DNA from 3 places in the Shewanella psychromarinicola genome. Region 3 is predicted to be linked to each of the others. Evidence: predicted binding sites of a transcription regulator. Region 3 holds the regulator's gene; each other region holds the start of a gene.
What was found. Region 3 encodes sigma-54, which starts transcription at its own class of promoters, with help from an activator protein. Its sites were predicted from a motif close to GTTGGCACGNNNNTNGNNT; they were not measured.

Region 1 (11,042 bases), 810 kb from region 3:
CAAGTGAAATGACCCGTTTTTGTATTATTACCGATGAAGCAAGGCACATTAAAATGGCCATTGTCGATAAAAATACCACGCCTATCCTTTCCGTAAACGATCCTGAACTCATGCTTGAAAAGCCTGCATCACTCACCGCTGCGACAGGAATGGATGCACTGACTCATGCAATTGAAGCCTATGTCTCTATTGCCGCAAATCCCATCACCGATGCTTGCGCAATCAAAGCAATCGAGCTTATCCAAGCCAATTTAATTAATGCCGTTCACCAGGGAGATGACATCCAAGCAAGAGAAAACATGGCTTATGCGCAATTTCTCGCGGGTATGGCTTTTAATAACGCGAGTCTTGGCTATGTACACGCAATGGCGCATCAACTTGGTGGTTTCTATGATTTACCACACGGTGTATGTAATGCATTATTGCTTCCCCACGTACAAAGCTATAATGCCCAAGTGGTGCCAGCACGCCTAGCTGACGTAGCTAAGGCAATGGGTGTCGACACAACGGCAATGTCAGACGAGCAAGGCGCTAAAGCGGCAATAGACGCGATTAAGCAACTAGCTAAAGTCGTTAACATTCCAGAAAATTTAACCCAATTAGGCGTAAAAGCAGAAGATATTCCAACCTTAGCAGACAACGCACTCAAGGATGCTTGTGGTTTTACCAACCCTAAACAGGCAACACACGCAGAAATCTGCCAAATTTTCACTAACGCGTTATGATATCTTTGATAAAAAAGCCTAAAGCCCGTATTTAATTGCGGTTTTTTTTTGCCTAGCGTTTAATGTAAAAAACCAACAATGACAACAGCTTATTTTTAATTTAGTAAAAAGTGATGCTTAGATCTAAGTTCTTGAAATAAGGATTGACCAATATAAAAAATAAGGTCTATGATGAAAACACTTAGATAGCGAATAGGTAGGTAAGCAATGACAGCAATTACTCATATATATAATTACACCGTTCGATGCCCGCATTATAAAGAAAACGAACAACCTGCAACATGGCTCAACCATATCGAAGTAAACCAATCTTGTGAAATTGCACTAGACCGTATCACTAAATGGCACAATATCTCCGGCACTAAATCATTCGAACTAAAAGATTTTGTTGTTAGAAAAGCCGATAATGAAGAAGCTTATTTTGCTATGCAAAGTAGCCGCCTTAAGCACGATGGTCATGCCCTTGTCACCTTTAAAATCATTTTAGACGACTGCTGCCAAAATGCCTCTCCTAATGAAATTATGGAGCATTTAATCGATGATTATCAACAACGTATATCAAAAATCGAATAATATAGCGAGTGTATTTCCCGTTAACATTAAGGAGCTATTATAGCTCCTTATTTTTATGCTTTTTTGCTGGTTCAACTTAACAGTCCCAGTCACCATTCTCTCTCGCCTATCATAGCAACAGTCAACGCAATTAAGCGGCATTAGCACGCGCACCATGCGGAATGGGTAAGCCCTTTTCATTCACGTTAACAAACACTATCTTATCGATAAAGGCAATCGGCGCATGATTCACTTTATTACGTATTTTACAACGAACCGTCACAGAACTTTGCCCTAGGCTCACCAACTCAAATCCAAACTCAATGATGTCACCGGTTTGTGCCGACGCCATAAAGTTAATTTCAGATATCACTTTGGTAATGGGAAATTTACTGCGCATTTGGCAACTGGCAAAAATAGTGGCTTCTTCGTTTAACCAGCTTAATAGTTGACCACAACATAAACTCTGACCACTATTGAGATGAACAGGCATAACGATATGACGTGAGAAATATTTCATGGTGACCTCATTATCTGACTCATTAATTTTGCGGCGGTAGGTATATACCTCTAAATTATTAGCAATGATCAAGCCAAGTATATTAGCCTTTAATAATCATGTAGATAAAATAAATATCCAATAAAAACACCACTAGAACGCCCAAAACAAATGCACCTTTGCACCAAAAAAGTAAAGGCCACACTCAGTGCGGCCTTTGATAAATTGATTTACTTTCGATGATTAACCAATAACCTGCTTAACCGTATTCACAAAAAAACTGATGTCGTTGGCGGTAATATCTTTATGAGTCACTAAACGTAATTGACGACTAGGGCTAATAATAATGCCTTTGTCTGCCAATGTAGCCGCAAACACTTTAGGGTCAATATGTTCTGCTAATGTGGCGAATACCATATTGGTCTGCACTGAGCTAACATCGACAGTAAATTCAGTCATTTCGGCCAATAATAAAGCCAAAGTGTTAGCATTGTGGTGGTCGTCGGCCAAGCGGTCGACCTGCTCAGTTATCGCTAACTTAGCTGCCGCAGCGATAATACCTGCTTGGCGCATTCCACCACCGAGCATTTTACGCCAACGTGTAGCTTTACCAATTAGCCGCTCATCGCCTAACAGAATCGAACCTATCGGCGCGCACAGGCCTTTTGATAAACAAATTGATACTGAATCAAAGTATTGGGTAATATCGGCAATGGCAATGCCCTGTGCAACCGCAGCATTAGCAACCCGAGCACCGTCTAAATGGATTTTAAGACCACGATTAAACGCAAGGCTTTGTGCTTGGGCTAAATAATCTTGGCTTAATACCTTACCGCCAATCGTATTTTCTAAACTCAATAACCGAGTTCGAGCAAAATGCACATCATCAGGCTTAATCGCAGCTTCAATATCACTCAGTAAAATGCTGCCATTGGCTTGGTTGTTCAATGGTTGAGGTTGAATACTGCCTAATACTGCCGCCCCGCCACCTTCAAACTTATAGTTATGGGCTTGTTGGCCACAAAGGTACTCATCTCCGCGATCACAATGGGACATTAACGCCAGTAAATTAGCTTGGGTGCCAGAACTCACAAACAAGGCCCCATCAAAACCAAACATCTCTGCAGCCATATCTTGTAAGCTATTGACGGTAGGGTCATCACCATAAACATCATCACCGACCTCTGCTCTAGACATGGCTAAACGCATTGCTTCTGTCGGTTGGGTAACCGTATCACTTCGAAAATCAATCATGCTGCATCTTTATCCTCATTACTCAATATTCGCTGAAACGACGCCACTACTTCGCCGCTGATGATATTTCGGTTAATGCCGCTAAAGCAGCATCATAGTTAGGATGATCACTGACTTCATTCACTAACTCTTGATACTTCAGCATTCCTTGGGCATCAATGATAAAAATAGAGCGCGCTAACAAACCACGATCTTTGATCAACAAACCGTACTTTTCACCAAAGTCACGCCATACTGAATCTGATAAGACTTTAATTTTATCTATATTTTCGGTTTGGCAAAAACGCTTTTGCGCAAACGGTAAATCCTCGCTAATGGTCAACATCACCACTTCAGCATCAAATTTAGTAAACGCTTTATTAAACCGCTTCGTCTGCAACGCACACACCCCAGTATCTAAACTCGGTACTGCGCTAATCAGCACCGTCTTGCCTTTAAAGTCACTTAAACTAACTGGATTAAACTTTTCATCTACCACAGTAAATGATGGCGCGGCCATGTTGATGCTCGGCATTTTACCTTCTAAAGCAACGGGATTCCCCCCCATGGTAATCATGGTTTTTTCGCCTGCAAAACTGTGTGTACTTATAACAGATGAGGATAATAATGTAATCGCTGCAAAGGTTGAAAATAGCTTCATGGAAAACTCCTTGTATAAAAAAACCAGCATTTGCTGGTTTCTTAAAATATTAACTTGCCTGCAATATTATTTTGCTGGAACTTCTTTCACATGTAAATCCATTTGTGGGAATGGAATTTCAATGTCTGCTGCATCTAAGGCATTCTTGATTTGCTCAAGTAATAGAAAACGTGCAGTCCAATAGTCTGGTGTGTTAACCCACGGACGCACGACAAAGTTAATTGAACTATCAGCCAGCTCAGCGAGACCGATAAAGTAACCAGGATCTTTTAATACAAACTGATTGTTATCTAGAATATCCGCTATTACTTTCTTGGTGTTCGCGATATTAGCAGTATAAGATACGCCTATCGTTAAATCGATACGACGCTTTTCTAGAGCAGAATAGTTGGTGATAGTGCTGTTCATGATGGCTGAGTTAGGTGCAATAATCATTTTGTTGTCAGCGGTACGTAAACGGGTTGAAAAAATAGTAATCTCATCAACAGTACCCGCAGTACCAGCCGCTTCGATATAGTCACCCACGCGACATGGACGGAAAAGCACCATTAACACGCCTGACGCAAAGTTAGAAAGCGAACCTTGTAATGCTAAACCAACCGCTAAACCTGCAGCACCGATAACCGCAACCAATGACGCCGTTTGCACCCCAACTTGGCCAAGTGTAGCGACAATAGTAAATACAAATACCAAGGTCCACGCTAAGTTGGCCACAAATGAAACCACTGTAGTGTCGACTTTGCGATTGTTAAGTAATTTTGTGGTTAACCGTTTTGCGACACCGGAAAAATATTTACCGATAAGAAAAATAACAATGGCAGCGAGAGCCTTAAGACCATAGGTCATAAGAAATTCTGGTGCTTGTTGAATTAAACTGTCCAAACCTGCTAGGTCTTCCATTTTCAGTTCCTTTAAAATAGTAAAATCACTCTGCCAAAATAATAAACTCTACCCGCCGATTACGCTGACGACCTTCTATCGTGGCGTTATCGGCTACCGGCTTGTAGTTACTCCGCCCAATAATCTCAATCGACGTGGGTTGAAATTGGTACTCATTGACCAGCAAGTCTTTAATCGTAGCAGCACGTTTTAAAGACAAGGCCTCGTTAACCGCATCACTGCCAACATTATCAGTATGACCATCTAAACGAATGAGCACTTCTGGGTGTTGCTCAATGTATTGCTGTACCCTAACCAATGTTGGTCGCTGAGTTAACAACACCGCTGATTTGTCGAAATCAAAATACACAGGTTGGAGTATAGACCCAAAACAATCTACTGCTACAGAAACGTCTCGCTGTTGACGACATTGCTCAGCAATAAGTGCCGCATTATTGGTTATTGTTGCGCCTAATTCTGCTTCATCAAACTCACCATCATCTTCGGCATCTTCATCAACAATCAAAAACTCACTATCAATACAACCATTTGCCATAACAACACTGTTAGTTGGAGTATCATTACAAGCATCTTTTTTATCTGGTACACCGTCAAAATCGGTATCAACCCAAGCTTGGGCTGTGTAGATAAAACATCCCATTAAGATCAATGTCACCGTTCGAATGATAGCCATAAACACCTCTTCGACACGACATCGAAATCTGTTAATAATTCATATTTTAACTCTTTATTGCATAAATTAAAAGACAACACTTTATAATCAATACCTTGCGAAAAATGGCTTCAGTAGAGTGTTATTAAAGCATGATATTGATATTGGCTCGATGCCAATAAATCTTATTAAACCCGAACTTACCAGTCAACAAAAACAAAACAAATCATTAACGCGCCTCTAGGTTACTTGATTGCTTTGACACAATTTATAACAAGCTTAACCTCTCTGTTCCCCGCATTAACATTGACTTTATCGCCTTGGAAAGGGTATACAAGGTTAGCTTTTTGATGTTTGGTTAGCATTTGACATCAAACAGACATTATTTATTATAAAAAATAGACAATAAAGTTGCTCAGTATTGCATCATCTTGTTTAAATGCCCGTTATTTCGGGCTTTAACTGATTTAGCAATCATAGACAACTCTCACAACAATTATTTCTGTGACGATATTTCCTCACAGGCAATCGCAAGCTTAAGGTGGAAGACTTAATGAGTGACGCAAAACCTCAAGGTACACTGTTTGGACACCCTAAAGGGTTGTTCTTACTCTTTACAACAGAACTATGGGAACGTTTTAGTTACTACGCTATGCGCGCCATTTTGGTGCTTTATCTTGTTGATAGAGTACAAACTGATGGTGGTCATGGCCTCGGCTGGTCACAAGCTGATGCTATTTCGCTATACGGAACATTCACCGGCTTAGTATTTCTTACGCCGCTTATCGGTGGCTGGTTAGCGGATGCCTATTTAGGTCAACGAAAAGCCATTTACATTGGTGGTTTTTTAATGGCTGCAGGCCAATTCATTCTGGGTACACCTCATGCGTGGGTGCCAGGAATGGATATTGAAATGTTTTATCTAGGTTTAGGAGTACTTATTTTAGGTAACGGCCTATTTAAGCCAAACATTTCAACTATGGTGGGTGATCTATACGCTCCAGGCGATCATCGCCGCGATGGTGCATTCACCATCTTCTATATGGGCATCAACGTAGGTGCATTCTTGTCGGGTATTATTGTCGGGTTTGTAGTAGCCGCTTACGATGGTAACTTCCAAGCAGGCTTTATCTGCGCCGGTATCGGTATGATTTTAGCACTGATAATCCAATACCTTTTCGCCCAAAAACTCTTGGGTGACATTGGCACGGTTCCCGCAGCTAAAGCTGAAAAACTCAAGAATGAAGCTAAAGGTGAAGTCCGCAAAGAGCCGTTAACAAAAATTGAACGTGACCGCATTAAAGTTATTATGGTGATGGGCTTATTTACCATCATATTTTGGGCTGGCTTCGAACAAGCTGGCGGCTTAATGAACCTATTCACTAACGATTTCACTGATCGTATGATTGGCTCTTGGGAAGTACCGACCACTTGGTTCCAATCACTTAATGCGATGTTCATTGTTATTTTTGCTCCAGTGATAGCCGCTATTTGGATCCGTCTTGGTAAAAATGAACCTAACTCTCCAGTTAAATTTGCTTTAGGTTTGGTTTTACTCGGCGTCGGTTTCTTATTCATGATTGGCGCGGTGTTAGAAATGGGCGGCGATGCTTCAGCTAAATCAAGCATGTGGTGGTTAGTAGGGGCTTACTTCTTCCATACCATGGGTGAATTATGCTTATCACCCATTGGTTTGTCTATGGTGACTAAACTTGCTCCACTGCGTATCGCATCATTAATGATGGGTACTTGGTTCCTCTTTATTGCAGCGGCAAATAAACTTGGTGGTGTTATTGGTTCATTAATCGGCCATGGCGGCGAAGTGGAAGACCAGCTAGCAAACGCGATGGCAATTTTTGCTGGGATCGGTATTACAGCGGTAATATCTGCAGTCATTTTATATTTCATGTCAAACAAACTTGTTGATTGGATGCATGGTGCAGAAACAAAAAATGAAACTGAAGAACAAGCTTTAGAAGAAGAAATTGGCGTCACGGCTGACCACGAAGCCATTAGACGTTAATCCGTTTTGATGTAACAGCTATTCCCACTAAAAATCCCCTCCAAGTTCACTTGTGAGGGGATTTTTTATTGATAAACTAGGGCGCTGCTAGAGGCTATAAAATCTTAGCAAGAGCCTAGAGCGCTACGCTGCTAGGACGCTACGCGGCTAGAGGCTATAAAAGCTAAAAGCCTAGAGCGCTGCTAGGATGCTATAAAATCTTAGCAGCGAAGCAACACTAGCAGTGACAAGCGATATCAAGCGATGACGAGCGATCACAAGCGATGACGAGCGATGACGAGCGATCACAAGCCAAGAGCTTAGCCGCGAGACCGCTTTATCCGTGAGCGCAGCGTTCGCTTGTTATCGCTCTTGCCCGCTTGATTAGCAGCGAAGCTGTTCTTAGCAGTGACGAAGTGGCTTGGGTATATCCCACATTACTTACAAGCCAACTGAATAAAGCCACCCGCCTTGATATCTGATTGATAAACTAGGCCCGTATAATGGTCCTCAAGTAGTTTTTGTTTATGCTCATAATAATTGGTACCGATACAAATTTGTTCATCCCGTAATAAGGTACGAATTTGCATACTCGGCTTACTCCAATGCGCACTACCAAGAGGTGCGGATTCGGGCAATGCCAAAGGCATTAGGTTATTACCATTGCGTAAATAACACCTTAGCCCTTTACCTGATTGTCCTATTGATAATAAATAGCGAGTCAAATCGATGCACACATAAATAATATCCGTACTAATATGCAACCCAGATTTCACCATACGATCATTAAGATAAGACAGCATACTATTGGGCTCGATTAAGGTATTACTTAACCCATTTCTAAACAGCTTAAGTTTTTGATTAATAAAGCTGCGCAATAATACACAGCCAAAAGCAGCACTATTATCTTCAGGAAAAAAATGCGCCATATACATCACTAAGTGATGATCGCCCACCATAGTCGAATCGATAAAGTAAGCACTAACATCATTATTTTTAAACAGACTGTAATTAATATCCGCTTTAGGATAATAAATATGCGACGCAGGAAATAATTGCTGCTGAACACTTTTGGCAGCATGAGAATTTTGCTCAAGGAGGTATAAATTATCAGTGAGCTCTTGGTAAGATAAATCATTCATTTCTTGTAAATGCGATTGCCCTGATGCATTCATCGGCGTAGCGGCTGAATGCATCGCTTGAACGATTGCTTGTTCAATAATGAATAAGTCAGCAATAGGCTTAATCAGATAGTCACTGGCACCGAGGCGCAATGCATCTACAACATCAGACATCACATCATTACCAGAAATAACAATAGCGGGTATAGCAGGATTAATAACTTGCATTTGCTTAAGCATAGACAAACCATCAAGGCCTGGCATGCTTAAGTCAGCAATAACAATATCAAAGATAGCATGGGAAAAAAGGGTTATGCCTTCATTTCCATCACATGCTTGTTGAACCCGAGCACCTTGCTGCTGTAAAAAATCAGCAACGACATGGCGAAATATCGGGTCATCTTCAACAAAGAGGATCTCGACATCAGTTAGTGCCATACAACAACCTCACAGACATACAACACCCCCGCAGACATAACTGTCGAGGAGCCTGTATGCCTCGACTATTCAAGCTCATCTAAATACTCATCAAGTAACTCATCATCTGCTTGAGATGATGGAACATCACCATCAAAAACTTTGTAATCCATATGCTGTAAATAGGCATTTTTTACAAAAGCATAAGGATCAAGAGCATTGTCTAATAATCTTTCTTGATCAATGGCTTTAGAGCGGGCATCCAAACCTTTTAAGCCCCATTTTAGTACTGACTGCCACATCGTTAATTCCGATAAAGGAAAGTATAGACCATCCACCCAATCAGAGGCGATTTCTCTTGTCACGATTGGGCCATAAAATGGTGCCATAAAATAAGGACCATTTGGCGTACCATAATAACCTAACACTTCGTTGAAATCGTCTTGTTTGCGATGCATCCCCATCATGTCAGCAACATCCACTAAACCCAGTAAGCCTATGGTGGTATTAACCGTAAAACGCCCGCCAGCATTAGCTGCCCACTTCCACTTACCTTGGAGGGTATTATTCACTAGAGAGCTAGGCTCTTCTAAGTTATAAACAAAATTATTGACCCCTGTTCTTACTGGGTTTGGAACATAATTTTTATAACTATGAGCGACTGGGCGGATAATATATCTGTCTAAAAGCAGATAGTTAAAATCCCACATTGTGCGGTTAATCCCTTCAAATGGATCGAGAGGATCATTATATTTGAACTCAACCGCAGCGAGTGTTGATGTGTCAACTTGAGGTGCTTCGGCTTCGGCATACACTGGCATGCTAACAGCAACGATCACCTGAAGTAATATCCATTTATACTTCATATAACTCTCTTTAAAATAACAAAAGGTCTCACTCAACAAACTGCCATTTCTATCTTTTTATTAAAGCAATTTTTGTTCAAGTCGATATAATTTAGCAAGCAAATGTTAGGCTGATATCTTACAATATTTAACAGTCAGTCCTTGCTTATACGTGTCTGTTGCCAGCAATCGTTCATTATCATGGTAATTAAACCATATGAGTTGCCCCAATAATGGTAACAGGGGGCTAAGGATAGTGCGCCTTTTGACAATATCAATCAAAAAATTGTAAATGAAGTTGATATTCTTCACTGACATCTTGGTTGATTTCGATAGATAAACATATTCGTTTGATAGGATTTATATGACAGTGCCAACAACGCTTCCCAAAAAAGCGGTTAATACCGACACATTTAAACCTGCTGATGCAAGTCAGAAACCGCTGTCAGATCGTAAACAAACTCAAACTGATAGCGCTTCTTTGCCTGTGCAAACGTCAAATGAAAAATCCGTTTTATCCACGTCATCTTCCACAAAATCAGATTTAGCCCCAGTATTACTAGCGGTCAAGGTTTTGCAACCACCAGCAAGCGCACAAGTCAGCATCACCATTGAAAATCAACACTATCAACTAAACAAAACCGCTGAACTGCAAAAATTATTACAACAAACAGCCCAAGTCGTGATTGCAAGCGATCAAGCTAAACTTTTGGCACGCGCCGCGTCCAGCGTAAATCAGCCCCAGGGCCAAGTCGAAGTCATTAATAACCCAGTTCCTGCGCCAACACCTCTGACGGCTTCAGCGGGGTCAACCATCACATCGCCAGCCCAAACGGTCGCGACTCAATTAGTGCTTTTAGCACAACCCATTCAGCTTGCCTTACCACAAGCGTTTGAGGAACTAGCAAAACAAAATGGTGTTTCAACACAACAGCTTACAACGTTAGCAACAAGGCCTCAAGGTTATCCACTGCCTACAGCCGTAATAGACCAAGACCAAAATCAACTAACGTTTGCCGGTGGCACAAGCATCAAACTATCACCAAATACCGCTCTACATCCGGGCCAATATTTAGCCAAAGTCGTGGTGCAACAGCAGCAACTACAACTTGCTCTAACACCCGTCATTGCAGAAGTAAGCGTAAATTTAACTAAACTCACAACAACGCCGCAAGCAGCCCTGTCGCCTCAAGCGACAAACATCATCATCACTAAAAATGAACCGGCACAAATCCTCAGCCAGTTTCTAAAAAAACTAGAATCAACACCATTGCCAAAAATTGATAATGCGATTAAAGGAAATGATAGCCAACAAAAAGTTCCCTATGGATTAACTGCGTCTTCGCCAAAAATAGCCCCCGATAGTCGCGCAGTAAAAACAGCGGCAACGGTAACACAGCAACAAAGCCAATCCACACTATCGGCACAGCAAGCG
Region 2 (11,042 bases), 1.3 Mb from region 3:
ATGCTCGCTTCGGATACCCCTGTACAAGCACAGATTAACGGGCTATTACCGGCTTTAATTTGCTGATGTAGCAACTTCATTAACTGCTTGTCGACAGGCTTGCCAATAAACGTATTCATCTGATTTAAGCCCACATTCACTTGAGTGTGAGACAACACTTTTAATGCCTTAAGTAATCCTTTATCCATATTGCATTGGATATATAAAGGCTGGCCATCTACCGTTAAGGTCCATTTAAGTGAATAGGCTGTCGCTTGGTAGGCAAAACCGTCGTTGGTATCTGTAAAACCAATGTGATGACACACTCCGTTCTCCAGCGTTTGTGCAACTTGCCAGCATAGCCCGTGAGCAGAAGAGTCGTGTTGACCAAAAACAACACCTTGCAGCGCAAGTAGAACGGGGCTTAATATCACTGGTTGACACTTAAATCCTGGTTGCTTTGATATTGGATCAACACGGGCATCTAACGCCTGATTCACCCCTTTGGTCATAGAGAACTGCGCCGACCAATGCATCGACATCGATGCCACATTGGCTGGCATATCGTCATCGACAACGGCGCGTGCCACAGTGAAGGCTGACGACAATATGGTCGCATTGGCATCCATTGAGTGCGGGGTCAGTGCTGATTGAATTCGCACCAAACCACCGTCGATTAACGAGAAATCACGCAGCTGTGATGAATGTAAATGAATAACAGGCTCAGGAATGCTGGCTCGTAAACTGGCGATATGTCCGGTGCGAGTCATGGTATGCCACTGATCGCGACTACGGCAGCTGTTTAATAACAGTGTGTTGTTGGTTAACGACTGCTCTGATGGATTAACAGGCGCTGGCGCGACAAATTGCGCTTTACCACTTGCAGTGGCAAACACACCATCACTGAAAACTCGCCCGCCTCGCTGGCCTATTTGCGTAGCAGAAGCAATAGGCCATTGTGTTGGCAGTAACGCATCATATTGCCCTTTTGATAAGTCGGCTAAGCCAGTTAAATCAAATACTTTGTTAGGAAACTGCTGTTTTACTCGAGCAGACATGGCTGAAAATTCGTTGAAAACACTGGCGTTATCTTCAAAATCAAATCCGTGAAAGCCCATTTTTTTGGCCACTTGGCTCATAGCCCACCAATCAGCTTTAGCTTGACCTTTGGGGGTAATAAACCCACGCTGGCGGGTAATGGTGCGTTCACTGTTGGTCACAGTACCGCATTTTTCTGACCAACCTTGCGCTGGCAATAACACATCAGCAAGCTTGGCGGTATCTGAGTCTGGGCTAATTTCAGATACCACTACAAAGGGGCAATCGGCTAAGGCTTTGGCAATTTTTTCACTATTAGGTAACGACACCACTGGGTTGGTACCCATAATCCAAATCGCTTTAATTTTGCCATCGGCAAGGGCATCAAACATCTCTACTGCTGCTAAGCCTTTTTGTTCGGCTACGCTGTCGGTTTGCCAGAAATCAGCTAATAGCTGACGTTCAGGTGCTGAAAATCCCATATGACAGGCTAACTGGCTCGCTAAACCACCGACTTCACGGCCGCCCATAGCATTAGGTTGTCCGGTTAACGAAAAGAATCCACTGCCTATTTGTCCAATTTGACCTAAGGCAAGATGACAGTTAATCATCGCATTGGTGGTATCTGTGCCTATAGTTGATTGATTCACTCCCTGACAAGATGCGGTAAGTACTTTTTTATGACCCGCCACTAATTGATAAAACTCAGTAAGACGAGTAACAGATACTCCCACTTGATTTGCGAGTTCGGCTAAATTGGCACTTAATTGTTGCGCCTCGGACACAACAGAATCAAAACCCTCGGTGTGTGCTGCAATGTAAGTGTGATCAACACAATTTTGATCGGCTAAATAACCCAGTAAGCCATGAAATAATGCTAAATCGGCACCTGGGGTAATCGCTAAATGTAAATCCGCTTGTTTAGCTGTCGCGGTTGATAGCGGGTCGATAACCACTAAACGGGCATTATTGGTTTTTTTAGCCGCTAATATTCGTTGAAAAAGCACCGGATGAGTCCAAGCAGTGTTAGCACCCACCAGCACGATGACTTCTGCTTGCTCTAGGTCATCAAAGCAAGCTGGCACCACGTCTTCACCAAAAGCGCGTTGCATTGCACTCACCGCTGACGACATACATAAACGAGAGTTAGTATCGATGTTAGCCGTTTTTAAAAAACCTTTGGCGAACTTATTCGCGACATAATAATCTTCAGTGAGTAATTGCCCTGAAAGATAAAGGGCAACAGAGCCGGGGCCATGCTCAGCAATGGTTTGTGCAAAAGTATCAGCAATTAAGGTGCTCGCACTATTCCAATCAAGGGGTTTACCTGAACGATATTTTGGATAACGTAGCACATTGGGCTGATCTAAACTGTCGAGTAAGCGTTCACCTTTAGCACATAAATGACCGTAATTTGCAGGATGATTGATATCACCCACTAATGATAAATCAGCTGTATTTATATCAGTCCAATCCGCTTTGTTCGGTGACACGCTTACGCCACACCCGACACCACAATAAGCACAACTCGATTGGATCTTTGACATACATCTACCCTTTCACCTTGATTATTTCATAGTTAACTACTGCGAAAGCTGTGCCAAAAAATTAACTTACTGATTTACAATAGAAATAAAAACCGTCTAGATTGATAACCGCAATATTTGTGCAACAAAAGTGCAGGCCTGCGCACTTTTGTTGCGCATCTATCTGAAAATAAAGGGATTTTAATACCTATAAAGAGGTATTACCTTGTTGTTTCATCCCTTATAAGCAAATCATCAACTCAAGGCATATTGAGGTAGGAATAGTTTTTTCTAGTCAGTTGATACAACGCAGAGGCGTAACCAATGGGAATGCCTGCAAGTCGAGTGGCAACACTGCCTATCTTTTGCTGAATAAATTCATCAGGCTTTAGCCCAAACGGGTAAACAAGCCTCCCTCATCGCCTCGCTAACCAAAAATAATGGCAAGTTATATCTATGACTTGAAATAGACTGATCCCGATCGGTTTACCCCACTCCGTATACCGGATTGAGGTTAAGTTAGGCTTATTTATGCAGACAGATGTAAGGTTTTAGTCAGTTATTAAAAGAATAAAAACAAAAATACCGACATAAAGTCGGTATTTTTCAGCTATCAAGATAGCTTATTTTGCAGTACGGCCATCGTCATGACATGTATCACACGTTGGTACTTCGCCTACTTTTGCGTCATGTGGTGCGTGGCAATCTGCACACATTAACATACCATCATGCGGCTTATGGTTATCATCCATTTCAGCAAGAGAACCATGACAACTTTGACATTGTTCAAATTCATATACACCATCTGATGATGGCTCTCCATCAGCGTGACAGTTTTCACAGCCACCCATTTCAACATGAAACTCAGCGAGGGTCTCATCAGCAGCAAATGATGCAGAAGACATCATCATTACCGCGAAACCGGCCGCAAACAATGTACTTAGTAATTTATTGCTCACTTTTCATTCCTCCAATTTTAGTGTGTGCCCGCATTCTTTTTATCTGACGCGGATCATCACACTGCAGTACGACACTTTACTTAAGGGTTTACTCAACAACTTTATTTATCAACAATTCATAAAAACAATTCATAAAAAAATCGAAAATTGAATGGTAATATAAACGTAGCTAATCAATCTACTTTAAGCAAAATTAATATAGATTAGGTAATAATAGCAGCGTTAACATTTGGAGTATGTGCGCCACATCATGTAACGCAATGGTTTTTAGTCAACAAACCGACTTACCACCAATGATAGCTAATGTAGTCATGGTTAATTTAAGTTGGGTTGGCGCCAATAAAAAGCCCCGACTAATGTTGGGGCTATCGTTGAGCTATCACATTTATAATAATGCTTTGTTGATATTAACTGCGAGATTTTTCTAAACGAGCGAGTAAACTAGAAGTATCCCAACGGTTGCCTTTCATCGCCTGAACTTCAGAATAAAACTGATCAACTAATGCCGCGACAGGTAAATGGCTACCATTTCGGCGAGCTTCATCTAGGGCAATGCCTAAGTCTTTTCGCATCCAATCGATAGCAAAGCCGAAATCATATTGACCTTGCCACATAGTCTGATAACGATTCTCCATCTGCCAACTTTGTGCAGCACCTTTACTGATGACCTCAATGACTTTTAAGCCATCTAAACCCGCACTCTTTGCAAAATGAAGTCCTTCAGCTAAGCCTTGAACCACACCCGCAATACAAATTTGATTGACCATTTTAGTCAACTGACCCGAACCTGCAGGTCCAAGCAATTCAGCACAGCGACTATATGCATCAATAACGGGTTTAACCGTATTAAAATCAGCCTGTTCACCGCCCATCATCACGGTTAACACACCATTTTCAGCACCCGCTTGGCCACCTGAAACAGGCGCATCTAAAAAGCCAATATTTTGTGGGGTCAATTGGGCGGCAATGTCGCGCGCGACATCGGCTGAAGCTGTGGTATGGTCGACCAAAATAGCACCTGCATGCATACCGTGAATGGCGCCTTGATCACCCAATACCACTTGACGTAAATCATCATCATTACCCACACAGGTAAACACAATGTCTTGTCCTTTAGCCGCGGCTTTTGGTGTATCCGCGCGTCGACCGCCATACTGCTCAACCCATTGTTGAGCTTTACTGGCCGTTCGGTTATACACGGTCAAATCGTGACCCTGTTTAACTAAATGTCCCGCCATAGGATACCCCATAACGCCTAACCCAATAAATGCTACCTTGGCCATGATTTGTCCCTTTTATTTATGCTACTGAAGGTTTAACGTGAGCTTCCATTTCGGCGCCAATACGCTTACGCATGTCCATTAAACGTAATGCTGTATCACGTAAATGAATATCGTCGGCTGTCGTTGGGATCCATTCAGGTACCGAGGTGGGTTTGCCTTCATCATCAACCGCCACCATAATCACAATACAATGGGTCGTGAGATAACGCTCTGAATCTTTAGGATCGCCAGCCTTAACATCAATTGCGACATGCATAGATGTGCTGCCGGTATAAATCACTTTACCCGTCACCTCAACAATATGGCCAACGTGAATGGGTTTAACAAAACGAATACCCCCTGCATAGACGGTAATACAATACTTACCACTCCAACCTGCAGCGGTAGCGTAAGCCGCTAAATCGATCCATTTCATTACGGCGCCGCCGTGTACTTTACCGCCGAAATTGACATCTGCAGGCTCAGCCAAAAAACGTAACGTAAGCTTTCTATCTATACCGGCCATAAAGCCTCCAAGTCATCGCAGGATGTATCGGAAATTAACGATACACTTTGTCTTAATCCAAAAAAAGCTTAAACATACAAAAAAAGCGCCATCGGCGCTTTTTATCTATGTCACTATCATTAATTGATTTTTTTAAACAATAATGAACCGTTGGTGCCACCAAAACCAAATGAATTACATAATGCGTAATCAAATTGATGACGACGAGAAGTGTGTGCGACAAAATCTAAATCACAACCTTCATCAGGATTGTCTAAATTAATAGTAGGAGGAATATGCTGATCACGTAATGCCAACAAAGTAATGATTGCTTCAACAGCACCTGCAGCACCGAGTAAATGACCGGTCATTGATTTGGTCGAGCTCACCAATACATCATAGGCATGTGGCCCAAACACAGATTTCACCGCAGCCACTTCGGCTTTATCACCTGCATTCGTTGATGTGCCATGGGCATTGATATAGCCCACTAGCTCTTTTTCAATTTGTGCATCGTTAATGGCATTGACCATAGCCGCCGCAGCACCAGCGCCATCACTCGGTGGTGATGTCATGTGGAATGCATCACCACTCATGCCAAAACCAACCAGCTCGCCGTAAATTTTAGCGCCACGTGCTTTAGCTCGTTCATATTCTTCCATCACAATGACACCTGCACCGTCGCCAATGACAAAACCATCACGGTCTTTGTCCCATGGGCGACTTGCTGCTGTTGGGTCGTCATTACGAGTAGATAATGCTTTAGCTGAACTAAAACCAGCAACCCCTAATGGGCTAGTGACATCTTCAGCACCACCGGCGACCATAACATCGGCATCACCATAAGCAATAGTCCGAGCGGCAAAACCAATGTTATGCACACCGGTAGTACAAGCTGTGGTAACCGCAAAATTGGGCCCTGTCATACCGTACATAATTGACAAGTGGCCGGCGATCATATTAATAATGGTGCTCGGCACAAAAAAAGGCGACACCTTGCGTGGTCCGCCATTGAGTAATGCCGAATGGCCTTGCTCAATTAACCACATACCGCCCATACCGGCACCAATAGCAACACCCACACGAGCAGGGTTTTCTTGGCTCATCTCTAGGCCAGAGTCTTTTACTGCTTGAATACCTGCAGCTATGCCATATTGGATAAATAAATCCATTTTACGGGCATCTTTTTTCGTTAAATATTGTTCGACGTCAAAATCTTTTACTGAGCCACTGAAACGAGTATTAAAACCACTGGCATCAAATTTGGTAATGGGAGCAATACCACTCTTACCAGCCAGTAAGGCATTCCAACAAGACTCGACATCATTACCTACTGGAGTCACGAGGCCAAGACCTGTGATGACGACACGACGTTTAGACATGATATTCACCTTTAAATAAAATCTGCCACGATGCCATTATTGCGATATAGATAAAGAAGTATAAGGAAGGATGTTCTAATGCAATTAAATGGAACGAGCGTTTACAAATGCTTTAAACAAAAACAGGCGGCATAAATGCCGCCTGTTTTTGTGAATTCTTGATTACTGATTCTTAGAAACGTAATCGATCGCTGCTTGAACAGTAGTGATCTTTTCAGCTTCTTCGTCAGGGATCTCGGTGTCAAACTCTTCTTCTAGAGCCATAACCAATTCAACAGTGTCTAGAGAATCTGCGCCTAAATCGTCTACAAAAGAAGCAGCTGATTTAACGTCTTCTTCTTTAACGCCAAGTTGCTCGATGATGATTTTCTTTACACGTTCTTCGATGTTGCTCATTAGTTTTCTTTCCTATTCAAATTACGCACTTGCGTAAGATTGCGAGTAGTTTATTCGAATTAGATAACAATGCAAGCTTAGATTTTGTGGTCTAACCACAAAAAATAACATTGAATTGTCACTAACACTGACTCAAATGAAGGTAGTTGCCTACCTATCGCTCTTAAACCATGTACATGCCGCCATTCACATGCAATGTTTCGCCTGTGATATAAGCGGCTGAATCCGAGGCCAAAAACAATACTGCATTGGCAATTTCTTGTGCTTGCCCTAATCGTTCCATCGGAACTTGCGACATGATAGCTTGTTGCTGCTCTACTGTCAGCTCATCTGTCATATCTGTCTGAATAAATCCAGGTGCAACAGCATTCACTGTTATTTGACGAGATGCAACCTCTCTTGCAAGAGATTTTGTAAATCCAATCAAACCCGCTTTGGCAGCCGAGTAATTTACTTGGCCTGCATTGCCCATTGTACCCACAACAGAACCGATGCTGATAATACGTCCGAAACGCTTTTTCATCATAGATCGCATTACTGGTTTAGACAATTTAAATAGTGATGTCAAATTAGTGTCAATAATATCTTGCCATTCATCATCTTTCATCCGCATCAATAAATTATCACGGGTAATACCTGCGTTGTTGATGAGAATATCAACTTCACCGGCTTTTTCTTTGATCTGGCTATATAAATCAGCCACTGACTGAGTATCAGTGACATTTAACACCATCCCAAAGCCTTTGTCACCCAAGTATGCTTGGATCGCCGCGGCGCCTTTTTCACTGGTTGCCGTTCCGATAACCATCGCGCCGGCTTGTACTAACGATTCAGCAATCGCTCGGCCAATGCCACGACTGGCCCCCGTCACCAAGGCAACTTTGCCGTCTAAATTAATGCTAAAGCTCATATCAACTCCTTTATTCGACTAATGCTGCAAATGAAGCAACATCATTGACCGCTTGAGCGGATATCGATTTATTAATTCTTTTTGTTAAACCGGTTAATACTTTCCCTGGTCCACACTCTATTAATTTTGTAACACCTTGTGTCGCCATAAATTCAACCGACTCACGCCAACGCACTGGACAATACAATTGACGCACTAAAGCATCTTTAATGGCCTGAGCATTTGTCGGCATTGCCACATCAACATTGTTAACAACATTAATTATAGGTTCAGAGAACGTCACTTCCATTAAGGCTTTGGCTAATTCATCAGCTGCTGGCTTCATTAACGCACAATGTGATGGCACGCTCACTGGCAATGCCACTGTCATTTTAGCACCAGCAGCTTTACATGCAGCAGCAGCGCGTTCAACGGCGGCTTTTTCACCCGCGATAACCACTTGACCTGGACTATTGTAGTTAACAGGGCTCACCACACAGCCTTCAGCAGACTCTGCGCACACTTTGGCAATAGCATCATCATCAAGGCCAATAATGGCATACATCGCGCCAGACCCAGCTGGAACGGCTTGTTGCATTAATTTACCACGAAGCTCAACTAATTTAACTGCATCAGTAAATTCAATCACACCACCGCACACTAACGCAGAGTATTCACCAAGACTGTGACCTGCAAGTAATGAGGGCATGGGCTTGTTCGATGCCTGATATGCGCGCCAGATAGCCACGCTTGCCGTGAGCAATGCAGGCTGGGTTTTATCTGTTTCATTTAAGGTTTCAGCTGGGCCATTGGCAACAAGATCCCATAAATCATAACCTAACGCATCACTTGCTTGGGCAAAGGTTTGCCCAATAATGACATGATTTTGAGCCAATTCAGCTAACATTCCTACGGCCTGTGAACCTTGGCCAGGAAATACAAAAGCAACATTTTCCATCAACGGTTACCTGTATAAAAATAAATTTCAAAATTAAAAACGGATTAGTGCACTGCCCCAAGCAAAACCACCGCCAAATGCTTCGAGTAGTAATAAATGTCCACGCTGGATTCGGCCATCTCTAACGGCTTCGTCAAGCGCTATCGGTACTGATGCCGCAGAGGTATTGCCGTGTTTAGCTAATGTGAGAATGACTTTGTCTAAACTCATGTTAAGTTTCTTTGCTGTTGCCTTGATAATGCGGAAATTAGCTTGATGTGGCACTAACCAGTCAATTTCTGATTTATCGACATTATTAAGGAGCAAGGTTTCGGTGACCACATTAGACAACTGAGTTACCGCCACTTTAAACACATCGTTACCTTTCATCGTCATAAAACCGACAGCTTCAGAACTTTCATTCGCTCGAGGTGGGAAAGAACATTTTAATAAGTCCCCCTGGCTCCCATCAGCATAAATATGTGTCGCAATGATACCGGGAGTATCACTGGCACCAATAATCGCAGCGCCCGCACCATCACCAAATAAAATTACAGTGGAGCGGTCAGAAGGATCACACATTCGCGACAACACATCGGAACCAATAACCAGTACTTTTTTAGCGGCACCGGTTTTAACAAATTGATCCGCAACCGATAAAGCATAAATAAAACCAGAACACGCGGCAGCAATATCAAAGGCAGGGATATTTTTGACGCCTAATGAGGCTTGAATTTCGCATGCCGCAGCAGGAAATGCGTTTGAGGCACTTGTGGTTCCACAAACAATCATATCAAGATCACTTGCTTCGAGCCCCGCCATTTCAAGCGCTTTTAATGCCGCTTGATAACCCATTGTTGAAACCGATTCGTCTGTTGCAGCAATACGCCGCTCAGAAATACCGGTTCGGTCAACAATCCATTGGTCAGTGGTTTCAACCATTTTTTCGAGATCTTGATTGCTACGAACTTGCACAGGTAGATAGCTACCTGTTCCGAGAATTTTTGTTTGCATATATGAGATCAGCTATTGATGTCTAAAAGAATCGACTCCAAACGATCTTTAATCATTTCAGGAAGACGACGTTTTGCTTCTGTTGCTGCTAAATTTAATGCTTGTAAAAATGCAGCTTCATCCGCGTTACCATGACTCTTTACTACTATTCCGCGCAATCCTATCAGACTTGCACCGTTATAGTGGTCGGGGTTCATCTTACTGAGAACAGCTTGTATACGAGGAGCGATGAGTTTGGAGAGTAAACGAACAAAAAAACCGTCATTTAAGCCGCGTTTTAATTGGTGTACTAACAGTTTTGCAATGCCTTCTGAAGTCTTTAAGGTAATATTGCCGACAAATCCGTCGCAAACAATCACATCCACATTACCTGTGTAAATTTCATCGCCTTCTACAAAGCCAATATAATTAATTTGCTCGGTATGTTGTAGAATTTGACCGGCCTGCTGAACTTGGTCGTTACCCTTAATCGCTTCAATGCCGACATTAAGCAAAGCGACTTTGGGACGGGATTTCTTATGGACAGCTTCACATAATACAGACCCCATAATAGCAAACTGGAATAAGGTATCTGAGTCACAAGATACATTAGCCCCTAAATCCAATAAATAAACCGGTTTTCCGGTCATTGCGGGTAAGCAAGACACAAGTGCAGGTCGATCAATACCCGGTAAGGTTTTTAATAACACCTTAGCCATCGCCATTAATGCGCCCGTGTTACCGGCACTAACGCAAGCAGCGGCTTTGCCGTCGCGCACGAGCTCAAGGGCAATTCTCATAGAACTGTTTTTACGTGAACGCAAAGCATGAATGGGCTTATCGCACATTGTCACGACTTCAGTGGTATGGATTATTTCAATACGGGATAGATCTGTTGAGTGAGCTTGAGGTAGATATTTTTCTATTTCGGTTTGATTACCAACCAAAATAATATTTAAAGATGTGTGAAATTTCAATGCCTGCAAGGCTGCAGGCACTGTCACGTGGGGGCCGTGATCGCCCCCCATCGCATCTAACGCAAGCGTCAGATTTATCATTAGATTAGCAACAAATTACTTGTTGATAACCTTTACACCGCGGTAAAAACCATCAGCAGTCACGTTGTGACGTAGATGTAATTCACCGCTGGTTGCGTCTACTGATAATTGAGCTGTG
Region 3 (11,042 bases):
GTTTTTTTCGCCCTGAGTTAAGGTGATGTTCGCGTCAAAATCGGCGGCTAATACCGCGAGTTTTGTTGCTGCACGGGCATGTAATCCTAATTTGTTGGAAATGGTAACTTGGCGTTCAAGTTTGATCATTCATGCAATCCTATGCTCACTTAGCGGTGAGTTCACTTATACTTAATTCTCTGTGGCGAGCATTAACAGTGTGTTTACTGCCTTGCCTAAATCGTTTTGCTAATTGGTCTGCAATATATACCGAACGATGCTGGCCACCCGTACAACCAATCGCGATAGTCAGGTAACTGCGATTGTTACGTTCTAGGTGTGGCATCCAGGTTTCAAATAGGTTTTCAATTTGCCAAATGAACTTGTTGACCAATGGCTGACGCCCTAAAAATTCTTGTACGGGTTCGTCTAATCCTGTCAATGGGCGCAATTCTATTTCCCAGTGTGGATTGGGCAAAAAGCGTACATCAAACATAAAATCCGCTTCAGTCGGCATGCCGTGCTTAAAGCCAAAAGACTCAAAGTTAATGACCAATTCTTTATCGACACTGCCTAGTAGTATTTGCCTAACTTGGTCGCTTAACTCGTAGATATTTAGCGCCGAAGTGTCAATGTAATGGTCAACAATTTTTGCGGTAGGCTCAAGTAAACGGCCTTCTAATTTGATCGCTTCTTGCAGTGAAATATGATTTTTAGATAACGGGTGCAATCGGCGTGTTTCGCTGTAGCGTTTAAGTAACACTTTATCATTGGAATTTAGAAAGAAGCTGATAATTTCAGTGTCATGTTCAAGTAGGGCTAATTGGTCTTGAAGCACTTTGCCTTGTTCAGCAATGTTGCGGACATCAACACTAATCGCAACTAAATCATTACTGCCCTTGAGCTGAGCGAGTAATGTGCCAATGAGGGGTAGAGGCAAATTATCGACACAATAATATCCTAGGTCTTCTAATACTCTTAAGGCAACGGATTTCCCTGAACCTGAACGTCCCGATACTATGACAAGTTTCATGCAGTTATAACCCGATAAAGTTCTGTTGCGTTGTGGCTTTTGCGAAGCTGTTTCAATATTTGCTTATCGCTGAGCTTTTTAGCCATACTCGATAACGTGCCTAAATGTTGTTGGCACTGGTCTGCAGGTACTAACAAAGCAAATAAAATATCCACGGGCTGCTTATCAATTGCATCAAAGGCAATGGCTTCTTCACATTTAACAAATATCGCGATGGGGTGATCGATGGTCGTTAATCGACCATGAGGTATCGCAATGCCATTTCCTATACCTGTGCTACCCATTTTTTCTCTCGCTAATAGGCTTTCAAAAACCTCTTGCGAAGACAGGGTTGGATACTGGGCAGCGACTAAATTGCTGATGAGTTCCAGTACTTTTTTCTTACTGCCCGGTGTGGCACAGGTAGTGCATTCCGGCTGCAGAATGGTACAAAGTTCCATCGTTAGTGTTTTGTATACTTCTCTTTGTGTTTAATTACCTGACGGTCGAGTTTATCGATCAGGGCGTCTATTGCAGCATACATATCAGTATTTTCTGACATAGCAAAAATCTCTGCGCCATTAACGTGGATTTTGGCTTCTGCTTTTTGTTGTAATTTGTCTACATGGAGTACAACGTGTACATTATGGATCTGATCGAAGTGTCGTTCAAGCTTTGAAAATTTACCATTAACATACTCACGTAAAGATTCAGTTATTTCGACATGACGTCCAGTCAGATTTATATCCATAGAAAATCCTCCACAACCTTGTAGGTTATAAACTCTTACGTTGGTTTGAGGGCGGGATTAGCATTGCTTCTCGGTATTTTGCAATCGTACGACGAGCAACGTTTATGCCTTGTTCTGCCAGAAGTTGAGCCATTTTACTGTCACTCAATGGTTTTTTCTGGTTTTCTGCGGCAACCAGCTTTTTGATAAAAGCACGAATTGCTGTTGATGAGCATTCCCCGCCATCGTCAGTGCTGACATGGCTAGAGAAGAAGTACTTTAGTTCAAATAGTCCACGTGGGGTGTGCATATATTTTTGTGTGGTGACTCGTGAAATTGTCGATTCATGCATTTCTACTGCTTCAGCAATATCATTTAGCACCATAGGTTTCATGGCTTCTTCACCGTATTCAAAGAAGCCTTGCTGAAATTGCACAATGCAATTTGCCACTTTGAGTAGAGTATCATTGCGGCTTTCGATACTTTTAATAAACCATTTAGCCTCTTGCAAATGGCCTCGAATAAATTGACTGTCAGACTGATTTTTACTGCTTCTAGCCATGGCGGCGTATTGCTGATTAACGCCAATTTTGGGCATATTGTCTGGGTTTAACTCTACAACCCAACGGCCATTTTTCTTTAGTACCGTGACATCGGGAATAACGAATTCGTCATCGGTGGCGGTGATCAATAAGCCTGGACGAGGATTGAGTGATTGGATTAGGGTGATGGCGTCACGTAACTCATTTTCTTTTAGCTTAGTTTTGCGCATCAATAATCTAAAATCACGCCCAGCAATTAAGGTTAAATAGTCTTTGATTAGCAAACGGGCATTATCGATATGGGGTGTGGTGTTAGAGAATTGCGCTAATTGGATCAATAAACATTCACTTAAATCACGTGCAGCAACACCAACGGGATCAAAGTGTTGAATTCGTTTTAATACAGCTTCAACTTCATCTAACTCAACATTTTCGTCACCCATGGCTTCGAGAATATCGTCGGTACTTTGGGTTAAATAACCGCGTTCATCCACGGCGTCGATGATCGCTGTGGCAATGGCAAGATCGGTCTCTGAAAAGGGAGTGAGATTTTTCTGCCATTCTAAATGTTCATACAGACCTTCGGTGGTTTCACCTTGAAACGGCATGTCATCATCGCGCATGCTAGCACTACCTGAACCTGACATCGGCGAGGCGGTGTACACTTCATCCCATGTAGTATCCATGGCTAAATCATCCATGGTTTCTTTGGTCATAGATTCTGCTGTGTCGACTGTTGAGGTGTCTTTTTCAATATTGACAATGCTGTTGTCACTGAAGTCTGTATCAGCTTGGTCGCGATTTTCTTTTACGGGGTCTTTTGCTTCAGAAAACTCATCTTCTATTTCAAGTAATGGATTTGAATCCAATGCTTGTTGGATTTCTTGCTGTAGCTCCAATGACGATAATTGCAGTAAGCGAATGGCTTGCTGCAATTGTGGGGTCATGGTTAAGTGTTGACCCATTTTAAGTTGGAGTGACGCTTTCATTTACCGCTTATCCCTAGATGATTTCCATAAAAGTGACAATTTATAAAACTGTAATGGATTGTCACGTACATCAATGATGTTTAACGCTGTTTAGATATCGTTCAATCAAATGAGTTAGATAGACTAAAGGCCCGTAAAGTAACTATAGCTTGAATTGTTCACCTAAGTACACCGCCCGAACTTGTTGATTGCTCAATACCTCATCAGGTGTGCCTTCGGCAATTAAATTACCTTGGCTGACGATATAAGCTCGCTCACAGACATCTAACGTTTCACGTACGTTATGGTCGGTAATTAATACTCCTAGACCTCGGCTTTTAAGTTGTTGAATGATTTTTTTTATGTCGATGACAGAAATCGGATCAACACCAGCAAAGGGCTCATCGAGTAGAATAAATTTTGGATTGGCGGCTAAAGCGCGCGCAATTTCAACACGACGACGTTCACCACCCGATAACGACATGCCTAGGCTGTCTCGAATATGGGTAATATGGAACTCTTCTAATAGATGCTCAAGCTGTTCAATACGTTGGTTTGTACTGAGTTCTTTGCGGGTTTGCAACACGGCCATAATGTTGTCATACACTGTGAGTTTACGGAAAATACTGGCTTCTTGTGGTAAGTAACCAATGCCTTTGCGAGCTCGCAGATGCATGGGATCGTCAGTGAGATCGTCATCATCAATTAAAATTCGACCCTTATCACTTTTCACTAGGCCGACAACCATATAAAAGGTGGTTGTTTTACCTGCACCATTGGGGCCTAAAAGCCCAACAATTTGGCCTGTTTTAACCGTTAAACTGACATCTTTAACAACTTGACGATCTTTATAGCTTTTAGCCAGATTTTCAGCGGTTAAGGTTATTTGGGTCATGGTTTGATCTGCTTTTTAACTGGGATTTCAGGGAGTTTTTGCTTTGGCGCAGACTCGTCTTGGAAATTCTCAGGTTGAATAATGGTGATAACCCGATCTTGCCCTGTGCCCGAACTTTCAGCAATAAGCTCTTGCGCATTGATGTTGTACTTAATTCGATTACCGGTCACTTGGCTACCCGATTGATTAAGTTTGGCATTACCTGTCAATGTTAGCGTGGTAGTCGCAAGGTCATAGGATATTTCGTCGGCACTGGCAGTACCAATTTGACCGTCATCTAATTCTTGTGAAAACGTCGCGGGTTTGCCAGTGGCGATAAGTTTCTTACTGGTGCTGTTTTCGGGGGTAAACGCCCGTAATTCATCAGCATTGATATTAATACTGCCTTGGACAATCTTAACCGGACCATTAAAAATGATTTGGTTATTTTTTATGTCAGCAAATTGGCTAACCGCAACAATTTTTAATTCTTGTTTCAGATCACCTTGTTTCGCCATAGCAGGCAAACTCAACAGGCAAAGTATGCTGCTCAATAACATAACATTGGCGCGAGTGTGGAGACGATTAATGTGGCTCATATGTTCCTTCTACCTGGCTCAGTAGCGATAATTGTTGCGAATTCAAGTCAGCATGTAGGCCTAAGCCTTTAATAATAAACCCTTTGCCTTTGATATACACCATCTCTTGTGAGGTGCCTATCATAGTGGTTAAGTCTACCGTCACCGCTTGGGTACTCAATGACTGCAGGGGTTCTTCTATATCAATGGCATCAATAATAACATTGTTTTCTAATATGACTTTGCTGGTGTTTTTATTCAATTGTCCTCGATCTGCACTTAATTGCCATTGTGCTTTACCATTTTCAGGGTAAATGAGGTATATCGGTTTGGTAAAGTGAGTGATGTCACTTGAAGCATAATGCTCCATGTGCTCGGCGCTGACTCGACTTTCGACAAAACCTTGTTGATTGAATTCCGTGGTGCGTAGGTTATCTGCAATAAAGTCAGGGCGCTCAATACCAGGTACTTTCACCGAGTCCATTTCACTGCGTTTTATTTGTGCTTGCCAGTACAACATAAAAGCAAGACCAAAAAAAGCCACAATACTTAGGGTGATCCGATTCATATACTCATTCCATGAGCACTGGCAAATTTATCTTGGCTTAAGAGTAATAAGTCAGTCAGTTCTCGCAAAGCTCCATGTCCGCCGTTTAAGGTCGTTGTCATGTGACAATGTCGTTTTACAAACGGATGACCATCGCCGACACACACGGAGAGACCTACGGCTTTCATTACGGGCAGATCAACCATGTCATCGCCAATGTAGGCTACTTGTTCGGCGCTTACATTATACAGCGACATAAGTTGCTCAAAAGGTTCAAATTTATTATCAATGCCTTGATAAATATGTTTGATTCCTAATCCGGTCATTCGGGTTTCGACAATTTTTGATTGACGACCTGTAATGACGGCAACATGAATATCGCTAGTGAGAACTGAGCGTATACCGTAGCCATCGCGAGTATGAAAGGCTTTGAGTTCTTCGCCAGCATTACTGAGATAAATACGTCCATCTGAAAAGACCCCATCGACATCACAGATTAACAGTTTAATTTTCTGAGCTCGCTGCCAAATATCATTACTGATAGGGCCGTAAAATCCTTGGTGACACGAGGTTGATTCTGACATGATTAAATGACTCCAGCTTTAACCATATCGAGCATGTTTAATGCCCCGATCGGTTGGTGTTTTTCATTGACGACAACCAGTCCGTTGATGTTTTTTTCATCCATGATTTGTAGCGCTTGTGCAGCTAAAATACCCGTGGGGCAGGTCACACAGTTTTTGGTCATCACCAGGGCTATCGAAGTGGTACGAAGGTTCACTTCGGCATCGATGACCCGGCGTAAATCACCATCAGTAAAAATACCCACTAGTTTGGCTTCATGGTTGACTACCGCCGTCATGCCAAGGCCTTTTTTAGATATTTCATAAAGCGCTTCAGTAATACAAATAGCATCACTGACGATAGGCAAATCATCGCCTTTATGCATGACATCGTCTACTTTTAGTAATAATTTTCGCCCCAATGAGCCACCAGGATGTGATAAGGCAAAGTCATCACGGGTAAACCCTTTTGCTTGCAACAATGCAATGGCTAATGCATCACCCATTGCTAGCGTAGCAGTGGTGCTAGACGTCGGCGCTAATCCTAACGGGCATGCTTCTTCTTGTACTTCAATGCATAAATGAATTTTAGATAAACGCGCCATGTTAGAGTCTGGTTTACCTGTTACGGCAATAACAGGCACGCCCATACGTTGAATCACAGGCATTAACGTGAGTATTTCGCTCGATTCACCTGAATTGGAAATCGCCAGTACAATATCGTTCTTAGCCAATGCGCCTAAATCACCATGACTGGCCTCACCAGGATGAACAAAAAATGCCGGCGTGCCGGTACTGGCAAACGTCGCGGATATTTTATTACCGATATGACCCGATTTGCCCATTCCCATGACAATCACTTTGCCTTTGCACTGCATAATGAGTTCACATGCTTGGCCAAACTCAACTGAGTCCACATATTGATATAAATTATCTAAAGCAGCTTTTTCAATATCAATGACTTTACGGCCCCATTGACGAAATTGAGTTTGATTTACCATACGGCTCTCTCTTTTAGCTTAAGACTTTACCTTTAATGCTCCAATCTAATGGGATTGAAATACAATAATTTGGTACGCAATAAAGGTGATTAATAATAGTGCGCCATGCCAACGAGTCAGTTGTTGCTTGGTGCCACTGGATAATACTAAAACGGCTAATGCAGTACTGGTGCCCAATACCATATAGAAGTCTCTTCCACTGGCAGAGGCATCTATTTCGCCAGGGGCAATTAACCCTGGTAGTGCCAGTACGGCAAGAATGTTAAATAAATTCGATCCAACGATATTACCAATAGCGAGATCGTGTTCTTTTTTTAATACGCCAGCAATACAGGCTGCTAATTCTGGTAGGCTTGTTCCCACTGCAATAATGGTTAATCCAATGACAAGATCTGACAAGCCATAAAACTTTGCAATACCCACAGCACCATCTACCATCCAACTCGCTGATAGCGGGAGGAATATAATACCGACGATTAGCCAAATGATAGCATGAAAGGTTGAGACATTTTTAGGGATATCAGATCCAAGTTCAGTATCTAAGCTGTCGGTTGTTCTATCATGAGTCGCTTGCCAAATGAAATATCCCATTAACACGAAAAGTACCACGATGAGCATGATACCTTCTGCTCGTGTTAGCACATTATCATGCAGGGTATAGCCAGCAAATACCGTGGCGGCTAGCATAATAGGTATTTCGCGTTTTAAGGTCTTTGAGGCTACGCTAATGGCGCCAAGTAAGGCGGTTAATCCTAATATTAAGGTGATGTTAGCAATGTTTGAGCCCAGTACGTTACCCACGGCGGTATCACGCATGCCATCCATTGAGGCCGTAGCTGCAACAAACATTTCAGGTGCAGAGCTACCCATCGCAACAATGGTCAATCCAATTAACATGGGAGGCAAGCCTAAATTTCGCGCAAATGCCGCCGCTCCGTAAACAAATCTATCCGCACTCCAAACTAAAACAGCAAGGCCAGCAACTAACATTAGAATATTAACTAGCATGTGATTCCGATAGTGATCATTAATTAACGAGCATTTTCGCTGGATTTTTATCAAATTGAAAGTCAAATTGAAAGCATTGCACAGTAATTGTACTCGAAATGATGTGTGGTGATATGGATATAGTTGTCGCTTAATCGACAATTACAGTACAATTTACACCTTAACTTAATGCAAGGAAGGCAGTTATCTCCTCAACGCCAATGTCTGATATGAGTAAATCAAATAATAATCCTTTGGTCGAAGTCAACCATATGGCCTTTAGCCATGGTTCGCGCGTGATTTTTAACGATATTTCTTTATCGATCCCCAAAGGCAAAGTAACGGCAATTATGGGACCTAGTGGTATTGGTAAAACCACCTTGTTAAAATTGATTGGGGGACAGTTAACCCCTAATACCGGACAAGTCTTGTTCGACGGTCACGATTTACATAAGCTTAAGCGCAAGGAACTTTTTGAATTGCGCAAGCGGATGAGTATGCTGTTTCAAAGCGGTGCATTATTTACCGACCTTAATGTATTCGATAACGTGGCATTTGCATTGAGAGAACATTCTGGATTACCAGAAGATATTATCCGCTCCATTGTATTGATGAAGCTGCAAGCGGTAGGTCTTCGTGGTGCAGCGTATATGATGCCTAACGAATTATCCGGTGGTATGCAGCGTCGAGCAGCATTGGCTAGGGCGATTGCACTAGAACCTGAAATGGTGATGTACGATGAGCCATTTGCGGGACAAGATCCAATTTCAATGGGGATGCTGGTAAAACTTATTCGTGAGTTGTCGGATTCATTAAAACTGACTTCTGTGGTGGTCTCTCACGATGTGGATGAAGTATTAGGTATTGCAGATTATGTCTATGTAATAGCAGACAAAAAAGTCATTGCTCATGGTACCCCAGAGCAATTACGTCAATCTGACAATCCGCAGTTGATCCAATTTATTCAAGGCGCACCAGATGGCCCTGTGCCATTCCATTATCCTGCAGAGGATTATCAAGAGGAGCTACTTCGTGGGCGCAATTGATTATATTGCCGATATTGGCGCATATGCACTGAAACTCGTGCAGGGCCTCGGTCGGGCTGGCATCATGTTATGGCGCGCGATCGTGCGTGTTCCGAATATCAAAAAAGGCACGCCATTACTTATCAAGCAGATTTATGTGCTTGGTGTCCGTTCTATGGTTATCATTATAGTATCAGGCTTGTTTATTGGCATGGTATTAGCCCTACAGGGATATAATATTTTAGTTGGGTTTGGTACTGAAGAAAGTTTAGGCCCAATGGTGGCGTTAAGCTTATTACGAGAACTTGGACCCGTTGTTGCCGCGTTATTATTTGCCGGACGAGCGGGCTCGGCGCTAACCGCCGAAATTGGTCTAATGAAATCGACTGAACAATTGTCAAGTTTAGAAATGATGGCGATAGACCCTTTAAGGCAAATCATTGCGCCGCGCTTTTGGGCAGGTGTTATCAGTATGCCATTACTCGCACTAATGTTTAGTTTGGTGGGTATTTTTGGTGGACATTTAGTCGGTGTTGAATGGAAAGGTATTGATAGTGGTGCGTTTTGGTCTATTCTTCAAGCATCGGTTGAGTGGCGACAAGATATTGTTAATTGCTTGATAAAAAGTGTTATTTTTGGTGTGGTGGTCACATGGATAGCCTTGTACCGAGGTTATGAAGTCGAACCCAATCCAGAAGGCATTAGCCGTGCGACAACCTCAACGGTTGTGCAGGCAAGCTTAGCTGTTTTAGCACTGGACTTTTTGCTGACAGCAATCATGTTCGGAAATTAAGATTTTTTCATTATTTAGATTAATTTAAGTGGTTTAATAGTATGTTGACACGGAAAATTGAGTTATTAGTAGGCGTGTTTTTATTGTCAGGTCTATTGGCATTTTGTGTATTAGTATTCAATGTTGCTAATGTTAAAGTAAAAACCGATGCCCAGACTTATACATTAGTGGCTGAGTTTAACAATATTGGCGGACTAAAAGTACGTTCGCCTGTAAAAGTCGGTGGCGTAGTGGTTGGTCGCGTGACTGATGTTGCCCTTGATAGCCATAAATTAGTGCCTATTGTGACGTTAACAATGGATAAGCGTTTCGATAAATTCCCTGAAACGAGCAGTTTGGCCATTTTGACTTCAGGGTTACTCGGGGAGCAATTTATTGGCTTAACGCCTGGGTTTATGGACGATGATATTTCGATGCTTGCCGATGGCGATAAAGTACATGACACTCGTGGAGCATTGATTTTAGAAGATTTGATTGGTCAACTTTTGTACAGTATGTCATCTGCAGATAAATAGGATCCCTATTATGAAAATATTTTTTAGTCGTGTTATTGCTTTATGCCTAGTGGGCAGTGTTGTGATAAGTCAAGGTGCTATGGCTGCCAATGATGAGGTTAATACCAATGACCCTTATGAGATGATCAAACAAGTATCTAATATGACTTTTGATCGATTTAAATCAGACAACACGTTAATTAATAATGATTTAAGTCACTTGAAAGTGATTGTTCGAGAAGAGCTTATGCCTTATGTCGATTATAAATATGCCGCTTACAAAGTGATGGGGCAGTATTTAAGTGATACAACGGTAGATCAACGTAATCGTTTTGTTGAAGCTTTTGAAGGGTATCTAGTCGCGACCTATGCGCAAGCATTAACAGAATATACTGATCAAAAAGTCGCTTTTGATCCGCCGAGAGATTTTAGCGATGAGAAAATAGTTGAAGTGAACGTCCAGATCCTTGAGCAAGGTCGTCCACCGATTAAAATTCAATTTAAAGCGCGTCGTTTAAAAGACAACACTTGGAAAGCATTTGATTTAGTGGCGGAAGGCGTGAGCTTATTGGCCTCTAAGCAATCTGAAATTTCGAATTTAATCCGTCAGCAAGGTATTGAAGCGGTTATTACCATGTTGAATGATAAAACCCAGCAGAGAATTGATCGTCAACCTGCAAAAGAAGCTGCAGCTGCGTGATTACCTTTAATCAACAAGACGACCGTTGCATTGTTAGCGGTCGGTTAACTCAAGATGAGGTGAAACAATTGTGGCCTAAACGCCATGAATTGTTTACTGCATCAACCCAAGTGGTAGACTTATCAGCAGTGGAATACGTCGACAGTGCAGGTGTTGCATTGTTATTAGCGTTAATCAAACTGCATGTTTCAAGCAGTCAGGAAACAAGTGTGTCACGTCAATTGGTTAATCCAAGTGTTCAGCTCAAGA

Region 1: the regulator sigma-54 is predicted to act here: its motif matches at 9,829-9,847, upstream of EGC80_RS11630 (flagellar hook-length control protein FliK).
Region 2: the regulator sigma-54 is predicted to act here: its motif matches at 2,604-2,622, upstream of EGC80_RS13950 (nitrate reductase).

Annotation. Positions count from the first base shown of each region.
Region 1 covers NZ_CP034073.1:2,650,793-2,661,834, reverse strand. The annotation lists gene yiaY (L-threonine dehydrogenase) at 1-725, shown strand, start outside; gene EGC80_RS11675 (cytoplasmic protein) at 933-1,298, shown strand; gene EGC80_RS11670 (acyl-CoA thioesterase) at 1,429-1,797, opposite strand; gene ltaE (low-specificity L-threonine aldolase) at 2,020-3,030, opposite strand; gene tpx (thiol peroxidase) at 3,077-3,670, opposite strand; gene EGC80_RS11655 (mechanosensitive ion channel family protein) at 3,737-4,570, opposite strand; gene EGC80_RS11650 (OmpA family protein) at 4,596-5,243, opposite strand; gene EGC80_RS11645 (peptide MFS transporter) at 5,776-7,245, shown strand; gene EGC80_RS11640 (response regulator) at 7,662-8,783, opposite strand; gene EGC80_RS11635 (MlaA family lipoprotein) at 8,849-9,628, opposite strand; gene EGC80_RS11630 (flagellar hook-length control protein FliK) at 9,972-11,042, shown strand, end outside.
Region 2 covers NZ_CP034073.1:3,161,921-3,172,962, reverse strand. The annotation lists gene EGC80_RS13950 (nitrate reductase) at 1-2,564, opposite strand, end outside; gene cctA (tetraheme c-type cytochrome CctA) at 3,167-3,502, opposite strand; gene EGC80_RS13940 (NAD(P)-dependent oxidoreductase) at 3,910-4,785, opposite strand; gene EGC80_RS13935 (acyl-CoA thioesterase) at 4,802-5,290, opposite strand; gene fabF (beta-ketoacyl-ACP synthase II) at 5,410-6,651, opposite strand; gene acpP (acyl carrier protein) at 6,814-7,047, opposite strand; gene fabG (3-oxoacyl-ACP reductase FabG) at 7,211-7,957, opposite strand; gene fabD (ACP S-malonyltransferase) at 7,968-8,894, opposite strand; gene EGC80_RS13910 (beta-ketoacyl-ACP synthase III) at 8,928-9,887, opposite strand; gene plsX (phosphate acyltransferase PlsX) at 9,896-10,924, opposite strand; gene rpmF (50S ribosomal protein L32) at 10,940-11,042, opposite strand, start outside.
Region 3 covers NZ_CP034073.1:1,837,632-1,848,673, forward strand. The annotation lists gene EGC80_RS07930 (HPr family phosphocarrier protein) at 1-129, opposite strand, end outside; gene rapZ (RNase adapter RapZ) at 146-1,012, opposite strand; gene ptsN (PTS IIA-like nitrogen regulatory protein PtsN) at 1,009-1,452, opposite strand; gene hpf (ribosome hibernation promoting factor) at 1,455-1,742, opposite strand; gene EGC80_RS07950 (RNA polymerase factor sigma-54) at 1,768-3,252, opposite strand; gene lptB (LPS export ABC transporter ATP-binding protein) at 3,395-4,126, opposite strand; gene lptA (lipopolysaccharide transport periplasmic protein LptA) at 4,123-4,704, opposite strand; gene lptC (LPS export ABC transporter periplasmic protein LptC) at 4,691-5,251, opposite strand; gene kdsC (3-deoxy-manno-octulosonate-8-phosphatase KdsC) at 5,248-5,814, opposite strand; gene EGC80_RS22535 (KpsF/GutQ family sugar-phosphate isomerase) at 5,817-6,794, opposite strand; gene EGC80_RS22540 (calcium/sodium antiporter) at 6,840-7,802, opposite strand; gene EGC80_RS07980 (ATP-binding cassette domain-containing protein) at 8,003-8,827, shown strand; gene mlaE (lipid asymmetry maintenance ABC transporter permease subunit MlaE) at 8,814-9,599, shown strand; gene mlaD (outer membrane lipid asymmetry maintenance protein MlaD) at 9,641-10,114, shown strand; gene EGC80_RS07995 (MlaC/ttg2D family ABC transporter substrate-binding protein) at 10,194-10,793, shown strand; gene EGC80_RS08000 (STAS domain-containing protein) at 10,790-11,042, shown strand, end outside.